Nitrobacter winogradskyi Nb-255: one gene and its partner. The protein of the gene in region 1 interacts with the protein of each later gene in a pairwise test. Links are inferred from orthologs where the notes say so. Each region holds a gene or a part of one and is shown in the gene's direction. Other genes may lie near its edges.

Region 1 (7,578 bases):
TCCGGTCGATTCTTTCGTCAGCGCCGGATGTTGCAGCAGGCGCGTGTAGAAGGTCGGCACGCCCATCAGCACGGTGGCGCGCGCCATTATGTTGATGACAGCTTCCGGATCAAACCGCGGAAGAAAGATCATCGAAGCGCGTGCAAGCAGCGTGACGTTACCAGCCACGAACAGTCCGTGAGTGTGATGGATTGGCAGCGCGTGGATCAGCACATCCTTTTGGGTGAAGCGCCAGGCATCGACGAGGCTCATGGCGTTCGATGTCAGATTGTCGTGAGTCAGCATCGCGCCCTTGGATCGCCCGGTCGTGCCTGACGTGTAGAGGATCGCGGCAAGGTCGTCGCCTGCGCGCGCAACCGTGATGAAATCAGGCTTTGCTGTCGTGGCGGCTCCGGTCAGCGATCCCTTTCCCTTCGCGTCCAGGGTCTCGATCGTAGCGTTCACTTTCGATGCGATCGCCTGGAGACCTCCTGCTTTCGAGGGGTCGCACACCACCAGCGATGGCTCGGCGTCGGTGATGAAGTAGTCGAGTTCGCTGAGCGTATAGGCGTCGTTGAGCGGCAGATAGACCGCGCCGGCGCGCGCGGTCGCGAGATAGAGCGCGAGATTGGGCACCGACTTTTCGGCCTGGACCGCCACGCGATCGCCCGGCCTCACGCCGCGCGCCACCAGGACGTTGGCCAGCCGTCCGGAGAATGCGATCAGATCGCCATAGGTGATGCGCGGTCCGTCCATCGTTTCGATCGCGAGCAGGCTTGCATCGTCGAGATCGTCGAACAGGCGCGAGAACAGGTTGGCGTTCATGACGGTTTCCGTTGGCGATCATGGACCCGCGGCGTGATCGCGGGCGGCCGCGTAGGGGCTGGATAACAAGTGCGCAGGGGCTGGATAACAAGGTTGTCCCTTGCAAGGCAATGCAGCGATGCGGCCAGCCGCGCGGGGAGGCCGGCTCGCGTTTTGTGAACAAGGTTTCGCGCAACTGCCGCACAGGAACGGCCGATGAAGATGGGATGACAATTCCCTCAGCGGCCGGTGATGTGACTGGCCGCTGGGAGGAGTTGCTGCTATAAGGGCGGCGGCGACGCCGTTTTTCCCAGCCATGTTTCCAAGCCATGAATTCCGCAGCGGAGGTTTACCATGATCGCTCGTGTCCTGTTCGCGACGACGGCTCTCCTCGCCCTGAGCGTGACTGCGGTCTCCGCCAATTCGGCCAGGGCCCTGCTGAAAAACGCCGAAGGCGCGGAGGTCGGGAAGGTTGAGCTGATTCAGGTCAAGGACGGCGTTCTGCTCAAGGCCGCTCTGAAAGATATTCCTCCCGGCGAACACGCCTTCCACATTCACGCGGTCGGAAAGTGCGAGCCGCCTTTCAAATCGGCGGGAGGCCATTTCAACCCGGACAACAAGAAGCACGGCATGATGGCGGCCGATGGCTCTCACGCCGGAGACCTGCCGAACATCGTCGTGCCTGCTTCCGGCGAATTGAAGCTCGATGTTGTCAGTACCGCCATCACGCTGGACAAGGACAAGCCGAATTCGGTGCTGAAGCCGGATGGCACGGCCATCGTCATTCACGCGGCGGCGGACGACTACAAGACGGATCCGACCGGCGAAGCCGGGGGGCGCATCGCCTGCGGCGTTATCGAGTAGGCACGTCAGGGACTGCAACGGCGTGCCCGGCCGCCAGCGTTCGGCCGCGGCGGCTCCGCTTGCCGCGCCACGTCGACGTTGCGTGCGCGTGGCGACGATACCTGACTGTAGAACAGTCCGCCGCAATGGCGGTCTTGCCAACAGCGCGACACCGGCCTAGCAATCGGCGTCACATGCAATGTCATGATCGGCCCTGCGCCGGGCATCCCGCCTTCATCGCTTGCAGGCAGGGATAGGCCGGGCGTCGGCGGGCAACACATGCCCGCTTTCCCGGTCATGATGACTGTCCGAGGATTTTATCATGGCGACCTACAAGCTGCTGCTCTTGCCCGGTGATGGCATCGGTCCCGAGGTGATGGCGGAGGTGAAGCGGCTGGTCGGCTGGCTGGACGCGCAGGGCATCGCCAAATTCGAGACCGAAGAAGGGCTGGTGGGTGGCGCATCCTATGATGCCGACAAGGTCAGCATCACCGACGCCACCATGGCGAAGGCGCTCGCCGCCGATGCGGTGTTGTTCGGCGCGGTCGGCGGTCCGAAGTGGGATTCAGTGCCTTATGAGGTGCGGCCGGAAGCGGGCCTGTTGCGGCTGCGCAAGGATCTCGCGCTCTACGCCAACCTGCGTCCGGCGATCTGCTATCCGGCGCTCGCGGAATCCTCCAGCCTGAAGCCCGAGGTGGTCGAGGGCCTCGACATCATGATCGTGCGCGAACTGACCGGCGGCGTCTATTTCGGAGAGCCGAAGACCGTTACCGATCTCGGCAACGGCCAGAAGCGCGCCGTCGATACGCAAGTCTACGACACCTATGAAATCGAACGCATCGCGCGCGTTGCCTTCGATCTCGCGCGCAAGCGCCGCAACAAGCTGACCTCGATGGAAAAGCGCAACGTCATGAAAACCGGCGTGCTATGGCACGAAGTCGTGACGCAGGTGCATCAGCGCGAGTACAAGGATGTCGCGTTGCAGCATCAGCTTGCGGACTCCGGCGGTATGCAGCTTGTGCGCTGGCCGAAGCAGTTCGACGTGATCGTCACCGACAACCTGTTCGGCGACATGCTGAGCGACATCGCGGCGATGCTCACCGGCTCGCTGGGCATGCTGCCATCCGCCTCGCTCGGCGACACCGACCCGAAAACCGAAAAGCGCCGGGCGCTTTATGAGCCGGTGCATGGCTCCGCGCCCGACATCGCAGGCCAGGGCCTGGCCAACCCGATTGCGATGCTGGCCTCGTTCGGGATGGCGCTGCGTTATTCCTTCGACAGGGGGGATTTGGCGGACAAGCTCGACGCCGCGATCGCCGCCGTGCTGGCGAAGGGCCTGCGCACCGCTGATTTGAAGTCCGAGGGAGCCACCGTGGTCAGCACATCGCAGATGGGCGAGGCGATCGTGAAGGAGCTTGAGGCGCTGCACGCCTGAACGTGGCTCCGGAGTCATGCCCGCGGCAGGATTCCCGGCAGCCGTCGCGATCGGACGGGTTGGCGCGTCCGATGCCCGCAAGCGGCTGATCAGTGCAAGTGGCTGATCAGAGAATGGGCTGATCAGTAGAGCGGGAATCCGGTCGGGTATCTGCCGCCGAGATCGGCTGGCGAGCTGAGCGGCTGGCGGTCGATCGGCCGGTTCAGGTTCTCGCGGGCGAACGAAGGATAACCGACGGAAGGCGGAAAGGCATAGTCGGTGTACTTGCGCTCGCCTGGCAACACTTCGGTGCCTGCATCCAGCCACGAGCGCTTGGAGATGTAGACGCGGGTGCGCGGGCCGGACTGGTAGGACACGTTGGGGCCGCTCGGACCATAGGCGCTGTCGCGGTCAAGGTACCTGCGCTGCTTGGCGCTCGCGTCCGACGCGCTGAAGCCAACCGCGATGAAGGCCGCCGCAAGCGACAGCGCGATGATTCTAGGGGCGCCGGTCGCGGTGGAAATTTTCAAGGTCATCGCGTCCTCACAAATCCGAGTGATTGCCTTTTTACCGCCCAGTTGGTTCGCGCCACAAGCCCAATCGGGCCACACCTTGCCAGAATAATGCGGATGACGACGAAATGTTGCCTCGACCCCCGGCGCGGTCCCCGGTCTGTGGGGCCCTGAGAATCCTGGCGCCCGAAGCACGCGTTAGCCGGTGATATGGTTTTAAGTTACTGTTTTAAATAAGCTATATATGATTTTCACGGCGCGGTCACGGCCTGCCGTCCTCTCCGCAGCGCCCGGCGCATGGGCAAGGAGGATGAGGAACAGGGTCCGGCGTTGTCTTGATGGCGTTTCTCGCTTAGAAGCGCAGCGTCTTCCCTTCTCGCGCGTGAGCGGGACGGAGACGTTTCTTCGGAGAGTTGAGCGATGGGTTACAAAGTCGCGCTGGTCGGAGCGACCGGCAATGTCGGGCGTGAAATGCTCAACATACTGGACGAGCGGAAATTTCCGGCGGATGAGGTGGTGGCGCTGGCCTCGCGCCGCAGCGTCGGCACCGAAGTCTCCTACGGCGACAAAACCCTGAAAGTCAAAGCGCTGGAAAATCACGATTTCAGCGATACCGACATTTGTCTGATGTCAGCCGGCGGCGCGGTGTCGAAGGAATGGTCGCCGAAGATCGGCGCGGCCGGCGCGGTCGTGATCGACAATTCGTCAACATGGCGGATGGACCCCGACGTGCCGTTGATCGTGCCCGAGGTCAACGCCGATGCGGTGACCGGCTTCACGAAAAAGAACATCATCGCCAATCCGAACTGCTCGACGGCGCAGCTTGTCGTGGCGCTGAAGCCCTTGCACGACAAGGCCGTCATCCAGCGGGTCGTGGTTGCGACCTATCAATCGGTGTCGGGCGCCGGCAAGGACGCCATGGACGAACTGTTCGCGCAGACCAAGGCGGTCTACACCGCGAGCGAACTGGTTAACAAAAAGTTTCCGAAGCGTATCGCCTTCAACGTCATCCCCGAGATCGACGTGTTCATGGAGGACGGCTACACCAAGGAAGAATGGAAGATGATGGCGGAGACCAAGAAGATTCTTGATCCCAAGATCAAGCTGACCGCGACCTGTGTGCGGGTGCCGGTGTTCATCGGCCATTCGGAAGCTGTCAGCATCGAGTTCGAGAAACCGATCACGGCGGATGAGGCGCGCGGCATCCTGCGCAATGCGCCGGGGTGTCTCGTCATCGACAAGCACGAGCCGGGCGGCTATGTCACGCCGTATGAATCGGCCGGTGAAGACGCGACCTACATCAGCCGCATCCGCGAGGATGCGACCGTGGAGAACGGTCTGTCGATGTGGGTCGTGTCTGACAACCTGCGCAAGGGTGCGGCGCTCAATGCGATCCAGATCGCCGAGTGCCTGATCAACCGCAAGCTGATCCGAGCGAAGCCGAAGGCCGCCTGATCAAGCCGCCGGGGCCGGGCTTTCCGACTCCGCCACGGTTTCCCGCCATATAGCGTTTTCGCGAGCATCCATTGCGTTCGAAAACGCTATAGACCTCAGATGAGGCTGTTATCCCCGACGCTGCGGAACTCCCTGGCTTCCTGATCGAGCGCGTAGAGCGAACCTTCGGCGATGCTGAAATAGGCGCCGTGCAGGTGAAGATGCCCGCTCTCGACGGATCTCCGCACGAAGGGAAGGGTCATCAGGTTTTCGATGCTGCGGAATACCGCCGCCTTTTCGAGACGGGTGGCGAATTCTTTCGTCGTCTCCCGTTCGCGCTGCTCGATGACCTCGCCGGGCTTGATGAACATCGCCATCCACCGGCCGATGAAGTCGCCGGACGACAGCGGCGCGGCCTTTTTGATGATGGCGCTGATGCCGCTGCATTGCGCGTGGCCGAGGATCACGATGTGCTTTACCTTGAGCACTTCCACCCCGAACTCCAGCGCAGCCGAAATGCCATGGGCGGCGCCGTCGGGCTGATAGACCGGCACCAGGTTGGCGATGTTGCGCACGACGAACAGTTCGCCGGGCCTGGCATCGAAAATCACCTCCGGGGAAACGCGCGAATCGCAGCAACCGATCACCATCGTCTCCGGCGACTGCCCGCGTTCGGACAGCGCGCGATAGCGTGATTGCTCGACAGGCATCCGTTGCGTGACGAATGCGCGATAGCCGTCGATCAGGCGTTGCGGGAAACCGTTCATTTCGCACCCATCCGTTGTTGTCCGCACGGTGAAGACAAAGCCGGACGTTCCGGTCATGGCCTTCGAAGGCAGGCCGCAAACGCTGCTGGCGCGACCTGTCGACGAGCCGAGGCGTACGGACCCGCGACGTCTCGGGCGTTCGGGAAAGGTCAGGCCCAGGCGCGCTCGCGCTTCGCCTTGTCCTCGTAGCTGTCGATCGCCGCCTTCTTTTCCATCGTCAGCCCGATGTCGTCGAGACCGTTCAACAGGCAATGCTTGCGAAACGCGTCGATCTCGAATTTCACCGTGCCGCCGTCGGGCCCGCGTATTTCCTGATTGGCGAGATCGATGGTCAGCGTCGCGTTGGCGCCTCGTTCGGCGTCATCGAACAGCTTGTCGAGGTCGGCTTGGGTCACCCGGATCGGCAGGATGCCGTTCTTGAAGCAGTTGTTGTAGAAAATATCGCCGAACGAGGTGGAGATCACGCAGCGGATGCCGAAGTCGAGCAGCGCCCATGGCGCGTGCTCGCGTGACGAACCGCAACCGAAATTGTCGCCGGCGACAAGGATTCTGGCGTTGCGATAGGCGGACTTGTTGAGAACGAAATCCGGATTCTCCGAGCCGTCGTCTCTGTAGCGCTGTTCCGAAAAAAGCCCCCTGCCCAGGCCGGTGCGCTTGATGGTCTTCAGGTACTGCTTCGGAATGATCATGTCGGTATCGACATTGATGATCTTCAGTGGCGCCGCGACGCCTTCCAGCGTTGTGAACTTATCCATGGCGAGGATCCTCGTAAGTGGCCATTCTATCCCGTTCCCGGCGCTGATCCAATAGCCGGACATGCCGTAGCGGACATGCCGTGCTATTCCACCGCCTGCGCCTCGATCGCTTCCATGTCGGCATCGGACAGCCCGAAGTGGTGGCCGATTTCATGGATCAGGACATGGCTGATGATATGGTCGAGCGTTTCATCGTGCTCGGCCCAGTAGTCGATGATGGGACGGCGATAGAGCCAGATCATATTGGGCAGCCTGGCAACGTCATCGTGGCTCTGAAACGGCAGACCCGTGCCCTGGAACAGCCCCAGCAGGTCGAATTCGCTCTCGGCCTGCATTTCTTTCAGCACCTCGTCGGTCGGGAAATCCTCGACGCGAATGATGAGGCCGTCGCACAGACGCCGGAAATTCTCCGGCAGGCGGGCGAACGCCTCGCGCGCCATGGTCTCCATCTCGTTCAGCGAGGGGGCTTTGGCGGAGGTCCACATGAAGCTCTGTTTAACCCGTGTTTCACCGTTACGGCATGGTTTTTTACGATCCGGGCGGTCTTGCGGTTGACGCGGGCGCGGCAATCGGAGACCGTTCGCGGGGAACAGGGTGATCGGGGCGCGGCCATGGACGTCAGGACAGCGGCGGGAAGACTCGTGACGGCGGCGGCGTCGTTGCTGTTGCTGGTGGTGCCAGGGACGTTGCTGCTCATGTATGGCGGACAGGCGCAAGCGCGAACCGCCGCGCGGAACATGGATCGCGCCGTGTCGTCGGGCATGTCGGCGCAAACCCACAAGCGGCGTCCGCGCGTGCGGATTTATCGCGAGGATGAGCGTGGAGTTTATCCGAGCTATCATCCGGGATCAGACGCGGTGCGCGACTGCACCGCGCACTATGTGCAGGAATTCCGGCCGAGCGGGACAGTGATCGTTCCGCGAATGAACTGCTACTGGCGCCGCGGCTGACTGTTCGCATGAAGCGCGGTTTGTTTGTGGCCGCGCATCCGATCACGCTATCCGCGCATTCGATGCATCTTGCCGCAGGCACATTCACGTCGCGTTCACTTGTTGGCTCATAGCCTTGTC
Region 2 (7,368 bases), 300 kb from region 1 along the record:
GGCGCGGACGAGACCCGTCCCTTCGAGCGCGCTGACGAAGAAAAGAGCCCCGGCGGTCGAGACCAGCATGCCGATGCGATAGGCGGCGACGTAGGCGGCCATGCCGGCGGCCTGCTCGCTTTCCGGCAGGCTCTCGACGCGGAAGGCGTCGACCACGATGTCCTGCGTCGCCGATGTCGCCGCCACCAGCAGCGCGCCGAGCGCGACGAACCACGGCGCCTTCGCCGGATCGGTTGAGGCCAGCAGCAGGATCGCAGCGATCAGAAGCAGTTGCGAGAACACAAGCCAGCCGCGCCGGCGGCCGAACCGGCGCGTCAGCAACGGGATGTGCAGGGCGTCGACCAGCGGCGCCCACAGGAACTTCAGCGTATAGGGCGTGCCGACCAGGACGAACAGGCCGATCGCGCGCAGATCGATGCCAGATTCGGTCATCCATATCTGCAGCGTCGAGCCCGACAGCGCCAACGGCAGACCGGAAGAGAAGCCGAGCATCATCACGATGAGAACGCGCGGCTGCAGATAGACCGCCATGCTCTCGCGCCATGACGCGCGGGGAGCAACGTCGGATACGATCGGGGCGGCGGCGTCCGGAGCGGTCATCTGGTGGTGTTAGCAGATTCGCGAGGCCCGACATTCCATGATTGCTCTCCCGGCCTGGAGTTGGCGCGACAGTAGAGGCAAAAACAGTTCCGGATCGCCCGATCTGACAATCCGCCGCGTCGCGGCAAATGCTAACGCGCGAACCAAGCGAGAACATCTGAAAGTTAACGAAAGCTCGACGCGCGGCCTTTTCTTTTTGATCGAGCATGATCTTTTTCGAGAACCGGTTTCCACTTCGCGCCGGCGCGGCCCTTAGGGTCGGGATCATGCTCTTAAGCGATCGGAGCGGCTCGCGGATTGACCCCGGCAGGCCCGGGGATTACATCGCCCTGCATGGCTATTCGCGAAATAATCATCCTTCCGGACAAGCAGTTGCGCCTCGTATCCAGGCCGATCGAGACGGTGACGCCGGAGATCCGCAAGCTCGCCGACGACATGTTCGAGACCATGTACGACGCCCCCGGCATCGGGCTGGCCGGCATCCAGATCGCGCAGCCGTTGCGCATCGTCACCATGGACCTCGCCAGACGCGACGAGGAAGGTGAACTGACGCCGCGGCCGAGGGTTTTCATCAATCCGGAAATCCTGTCGGCGTCGGAGGAACTCTCGGTCTACGAAGAAGGCTGCCTGTCGATCCCCGAATATTACGAGGCGGTCGAGCGGCCCTCGCGGGTACGGATTCGCTTCACCGACCTCGACGGCAAGGTGCACGAGGAGGATGCCGAGGGCCTTTTCGCCACCTGCATCCAGCACGAGATCGACCATCTCAACGGCGTGCTGTTTGTCGATCACCTTTCGAAACTGAAGCGCGACCGCGTGATGAAGAAATTCACCAAGGCCGCCAAGTTCGCCGCGAAATAAAAGCGGCTTGTGCCGCGCAGACAATCAATAAGATGCCGCTTCGCCTGATCTTCATGGGCACGCCCGATTTCGCGGTGCCGACCCTGCAGCAACTCGTAGCCCACGGCCACGAGATCGCGGCCGTCTACACCCGCGAGGCAAGACCCGCCGGCCGCGGCATGAAGCTGCAGCCGACACCCGTGGCGCGGGAAGCGCAGCGGCTCGGCCTCCCCGTGCTGACGCCGAAAACGCTGAAGACGCAGGAATCGCAGGACCAGCTTCGTTCGTACGGAGCCGATGCCGCGGTCGTCGTCGCCTACGGTCTGATCCTGCCGCAGGCGATCCTCGATGCCCCGCGATACGGCTGCTACAATCTGCACGCATCGCTGCTGCCGCGCTGGCGCGGCGCCGCGCCGATCAACCGCGCCGTCATGGCCGGCGACGCTGAAAGCGGCGTCATGGTCATGAAGATAGATGCCGGCCTCGACACCGGCGACGTCGCCATGGCCGAGCGGGTCCCCATTACCGATGCGATGACGGCCTCCGATCTACATGACACGCTGGCGCCGCTGGGGGCTGATCTGATGGCGCGGGCGATGGACGCGCTGGAGCGCGGCGAGTTGCGCCTGACGAAGCAAAGCGAACAAGGCGTCGCCTCTACCGTCACCTACGCCGCCAAGATCGACAAGGCCGAAGCGCACATCGTTTGGAGCAACCCTGCGCGCGAGGTGCTGCGCCACATTCATGGCCTGTCACCGTTTCCGGGCGCCTGGTGCGAGATGCCGGTCGATGGCGAGGCGGTACGCATCAAGATCCTGCGATGCGAGCTGGCGGAAGGCGCGGGATCACCGGGAGACCTTCTCGACGATCGCCTGACCATTGCGTGCAAGGATGGCGCGATCCGCGTTCTCGAATTGCAGCGCGCGGGAAAGCCGCCGATGAAGGCCGCCGCTTTCCTGAACGGCACGCCGCTGACGCCGCCGCTGCGGCTCGACTGATGCCCCGCTACAAGCTCACCATCGAGTATGACGGTGGTCCCTTCTGCGGCTGGCAGTACCAGACCAACGGGCCGTCGGTGCAGGGCGCGCTGGAAGCGGCGGTCAAGGCGATTTGCGGTGATGACGTCCGCGTGCACGGCGCGGGCCGCACGGATGCCGGCGTTCATGCGCTGGCGCAGGTGGCGCATTGCGATATCGCCAGGCATTTCATGCCGGACCGGCTGCGCGACGGACTCAACGCTCATCTGCGGCCGCATCCAATCGGCGTGCTCGAAGCCGAGATCGTGCCAGACAGCTTCGAGGCGCGCTTTTCGGCACGCAGGCGACATTACATTTATCGCATCGCCAATCGCCGCGCCAATCTCGCCATCGATGTGGGGCGGGTCTGGCGCGTGCCCCGGCCGCTCGATACCGAAGCGATGCACGCTGCCGCGCAACGGCTGCTCGGCAAGCACGATTTCACGACCTTTCGCGACACCGAATGTCAGGCCAAATCGCCGGAAAAAACGCTCGATCAGCTCGACGTGATCAGGAACGGCGACAATGTCAGCATCATCACTTCGGCGCGCTCCTACCTGCACAGCCAGGTGCGCTCCATGGTGGGTTCGTTGGTGTGGGTCGGGCATGGCCGCTGGAATGCCGACGATCTGTCCGGCGCGCTGGCGGCGCGGCGGCGCGAAGCCTGCGGGCCGGTGGCGCCACCCGACGGATTGTACCTCGCGCGGGTCGATTACGAGGGGAGTATCCCCCTCAGGCAAGATCGATGATCGCTGTCATGCGCGAATTTTACGCGCTCCGTCCTTCACCGAATCCGGTCCAGCGTATCCCAGAACAGGCCCTCGCCGTCCTTCACATTGGCGGTCCAGTCCTGATGCGCGAGGTCGTTGGCGTCGTCGGTGATGAACTTGAACGCACGCCACGGCAGGCCGTGACGCCGGCACACCTGCGCAACCGCGAACAACTCCATGTCGACGATGTCAACGTTGTTCTCGATCAGCCATGGATCGGAGCTTGTGACAAAGCTGTCGCCGGTGCCGCAGACGACGCCAGACTGGCCCGACGTCAGAAGATCAAGCTCGGGAGCAAACGGCGTGCGTCCGCGCGGAGCCAGCGGCATCGCCATCATGTCGCGCTGGACGACGGTTGATACTTCCACGAGGCCCCGGAGCGTCTCGTTGATCTTTCCCGCTGTCCCGTAGTTGATGACGAGATCCGGGTGCAGCGTCAGCAGCGCCAGCGTGGCCGCGCTGGCGGCATTGATCTTGCCGACGCCGGTGTAGATCACCCTGACGCCGTCAGGGAGCCGCGCCCTGCCGAGTTCATCTTCAATGGCGGTGAGAACGAGAATCCTGCTCATGCGAAGTAACGGTCCAGCACGCCGCGATAGACCCGCGTCAGCTTTTCGAGATCAGCGATCGGAACGCGCTCGTCGATCTGGTGCATGGTCCGCCCGACCAGACCAAACTCGATCACCGGGCAATAGTCCTTGATGAAACGCGCGTCCGACGTGCCGCCGCCGGTGCTCAACTCCGGCCTGCGGCCGGTGACATCCTCAACGGCCGCGGCCACGAGATCGGTGAACGGGCCGGGCTCGGTCAGGAACACGTCGGCATTCGAAGGCTCCCACACGATGCGGGTTCGGACACGATTGCCCGAGGCTCCCGCGACACGCGCCTCGACCAGCGCACGGAGCGATTGCTGATCGTGATGATCGTTGAAGCGGATGTTGAACCTCGCGCGCGCCTGTCCCGGAATCACATTGGCTGCCGGATTTCCGACATCGACCGAGGTGAATTCCAGATTGGAAGGCTGGAACTGAGAGCTGCCCTGATCCAGCGGCTCGCTCACAAGCGCGGTGATCAGCGCGGCGATCTCCGGAATCGGATTCGAGGCGCGGTGCGGGTAAGCGACGTGACCCTGCACGCCGTCGACATACAGCGTGCCGGACTGTGAGCCGCGGCGGCCGATCTTGATGCAGTCGCCGAGTTCCTCGACATTGCTGGGCTCGCCGAGCACGCAGTGATCGAATTTCTCGCCGCGCGCGGCGGCCCATTGCAGCAGCTTGACGGTGCCGTTGACGGCGATGTCCTCCTCGTCGCCTGTGATCAGGAACGAAATCGAGCCGCTGCCGTCTTTCCCCGGCCGGCCGCCATGCGCCGCGAGATAGTCCAGCGCGGCCGCGACGCCGCAGGCGACCCCGCCCTTCATATCCACCGCGCCGCGCCCATAGAGAAAACCATCAACCACATCGCCCGAGAACGCGCCACGGGTCCACGCGGCTTCGTCGCCTGGAGGTACGACGTCGGTATGACCGGCGAAAGCGATGTGAGGGCGGCCGGAGCCGATGCGGGCATAGAGATTGTCGATGTCGGCGACGCCCGGCTCGCTGAAGGTGATCCGGTGAACATCAAAGCCGGCGTTCTTGAGCAGCGGCTCGAGCACGCCGAGCGCACCGGCGTCCGCCGGCGTCACCGAAGGGCAGCGGATGAGATCGCGAGCGATGGAAAGCGCGTCGTTTCCCATCGCCGTCTCAGTCCCTCAGTAGTTCGTTGATCCCGGTCTTGGAGCGCGTGCGTTCGTCGACGCGCTTGACGATGACCGCGCAGGCGGTGGACGGACCGAGCTGGCCGTTGCTCAGCGGCTTGCCCGGCAGCGCGCCCGGCACCACCACCGCGTATTCCGGCACTTCGCCCATGAAGATCTCGCCGGTCGTGCGATCGACGATCTTGGTCGAAGCGCCGAGGAAAACGCCCATCGACAGCACCGCCCCCTTGCGCACGATCACACCCTCCGCCACTTCCGAGCGCGCGCCGATGAAGCAATCGTCCTCAATGATCACGGGCCCGGCTTGCAGCGGCTCCAATACGCCGCCGATGCCCGCGCCGCCGGAGATGTGGACCCGCTTGCCGATCTGGGCACAGGAGCCCACCGTGCACCAGGTGTCGACCATGGTGCTCTCGTCGACATAAGCGCCAAGATTGACGAACGACGGCATCAACACGACGTTCCTTGCGATGAAGGCGGAGCGGCGCACGATCGCGCCCGGCACGGCGCGAAAGCCGGCGTCACGAAATCTGTTCTCGTCCCAGCCCTCGAACTTCGACGGCACCTTGTCCCACCACGCGGCGTTGCCGGGACCGCCGGGGATGACGCTCATGTCGTTGAGGCGGAACGAGAGCAGCACGGCCTTCTTCAGCCACTGATTGACCTGCCACTTGCCGTCGGCCGCGCGCTCGGCGACGCGCGCCTCGCCCTTGTCGAGCAGGCCGAGCGCCTGATCGACGGCATCGCGCACTTCGCCCCTTGTCGCGGGGGTGATGGTCTCGCGCGCGTCGAACGCGCCGTTGATGGTGGTTTCGAGCGATGCGGTAGGCATAGGGTTTCTGCGCCTCTACTACGCGAATGCAGTTTGTCAACCGTGGCTGTTCTCTTGGACGCAGGCAGCCCTGTCAAGCCGATCGCGCCGTCAGTCCCGCCAGAAAACCGGAGAGATCGTCGGTGACGTGATCGACGTGCGGCGCACCGCCGCGGCCTTCCATTTCCCAATCCTCACGCACGACCTCGCGCGTCCCGTCCGGCACCACCAGCACGGTCGTCATCCCCAGTTCATGCGGGACGACGAGATTGCGCGCCAGATCCTCGAACATCGCGCTTCTCGCGGCATCGACATGATGACGTTCGAGAAAGCGACGATAGGTCCGCGGTGAAGGCTTCGGCTCCATCCCCGCAGCGATGATGTCGAACACGGCCTCGAAGTGATGACCGAAACCGAGCCGCTCCAGCACCTTGCCGGCATGGGCGGTCGAGCCGTTGGTCAGGATCAGCTTGCGGCCCGGAAGCCTTTCGATCGCCGCGCCCATCGCCGGGTTGGGATCGAGCGGCGAGTGATCGATCTGATGGACGTAAGCGAGATAGTCGTCGGGCGAGACGCCATGCTCGGTCATCATGCCGCGCATGCTGGTGCCGAAGCGCTTGTAGTAATCCTTCTGGATACGCCTCGCCTCGACCGGATCGACGTTGAGAAACTGGCCGATATATTCACCGATCCGGGCGTCGACCTGCTGCCAGAGATTGACGTGATGCGGATAGAGCGTGTTGTCGAGATCGAACACCCATGTGTCGATATGACTGAAACCGCGGTGGGGATGTCGCTGCGCGCAGGTCACTTGTGAATCAGCGTTCCCGTGCCCTGATTGGTGAAGAGCTCCAGCAGCACCGCGTGAGGAGTCTTCCCGTCGATGATGACGACGCCGCTGACGCCCTGCTCCAGCGCGTAAATGCAGGTTTCGACCTTCGGGATCATGCCGCCCGAAATCGTCCCGTCGGCGATCAGCTTGCGCGCGTCGCTGATCGATAGCTCCGGAATCAGCTTCTTCGACTTGTCGAGCACGCCGGGAACGTCGGTGAGAAGCAGAAGACGCTTGGCCTTCAACGCACCGGCCACCGCGCCGGCGAAGATGTCGGCGTTGACGTTGAAGGTCTGGCCGCCTTTCGAGGTGGCCAGCGGCGCCAAAACCGGAATCAGCTCATGACCGATCAACTGATTCAGAAGCGTCAGATCGACCTTTTCGGGCTCGCCGACAAAGCCGAGATCGACCACCTTCTCGATGTTGGAATCCGGGTCCGCCAGCATCCGCGTGGCCTTCGCGGCGGTGACCATGTTGCCGTCCTTGCCGCAAAGTCCGACAGCCTTGCCCCCGGCCTCGTTGATGTAGCCGACCAGTTGCTTGTTGATCGAGCCGGCAAGCACCATCTCGACGATTTCGATGGTCGCGGCGTCGGTAATGCGCAGACCGGCCGCGAATTCGGATTTGATCCCGAGCCGTTGCAGCATGGCGGCGATCTGTGGGCCTCCGCCATGCACCACGACCGGATTGATCGCGGTCTGCTCGAGCAGCACGATGTCGCTGGCGAATTGGCGGGCGACGTT

Evidence for each region.
Region 2: the proteins of NWI_RS14500 (region 1) and def interact in binary tests that used the Escherichia coli proteins (3 or more experiments, as listed by UniProt). The link is inferred for Nitrobacter winogradskyi Nb-255 from one-to-one orthologs.

The regions. Positions count from the first base shown.
Region 1 is NC_007406.1:3,027,141-3,034,718, reverse strand. The notes cover bases 3,083-5,989. They hold NWI_RS14500 (aspartate-semialdehyde dehydrogenase), read left to right. Parts: upstream 3,083-3,972; coding sequence 3,973-5,007; downstream 5,008-5,989. Other genes in these bases: leuD (3-isopropylmalate dehydratase small subunit), read right to left, coding at 5,903-5,989; NWI_RS14495 (carbonic anhydrase), read right to left, coding at 5,103-5,753; NWI_RS14505 (hypothetical protein), read right to left, coding at 3,184-3,576. In the rest of the region: NWI_RS14520 (malonate--CoA ligase), read right to left, coding at 1-804; NWI_RS14515 (superoxide dismutase family protein), read left to right, coding at 1,138-1,647; leuB (3-isopropylmalate dehydrogenase), read left to right, coding at 1,949-3,061; more of leuD, read right to left, coding at 5,990-6,508; NWI_RS14485 (metallopeptidase family protein), read right to left, coding at 6,592-6,993; NWI_RS14480 (hypothetical protein), read left to right, coding at 7,120-7,458.
Region 2 is NC_007406.1:3,329,120-3,336,487, forward strand. The notes cover bases 1-2,697. They hold def (peptide deformylase), read left to right. Parts: upstream 1-933; coding sequence 934-1,461; downstream 1,462-2,697. Other genes in these bases: NWI_RS15945 (AmpG family muropeptide MFS transporter), read right to left, coding at 1-600; fmt (methionyl-tRNA formyltransferase), read left to right, coding at 1,494-2,438; truA (tRNA pseudouridine(38-40) synthase TruA), read left to right, coding at 2,438-2,697. Also shown: more of truA, read left to right, coding at 2,698-3,205; NWI_RS15965 (5'-methylthioadenosine nucleosidase), read right to left, coding at 3,241-3,795; dapE (succinyl-diaminopimelate desuccinylase), read right to left, coding at 3,792-4,961; dapD (2,3,4,5-tetrahydropyridine-2,6-dicarboxylate N-succinyltransferase), read right to left, coding at 4,969-5,814; NWI_RS15980 (pyrimidine 5'-nucleotidase), read right to left, coding at 5,888-6,604; argB (acetylglutamate kinase), read right to left, coding at 6,601-7,368. UniProt on the Escherichia coli protein: Removes the formyl group from the N-terminal Met of newly synthesized proteins. Requires at least a dipeptide for an efficient rate of reaction. N-terminal L-methionine is a prerequisite for activity but the enzyme has broad specificity at other positions.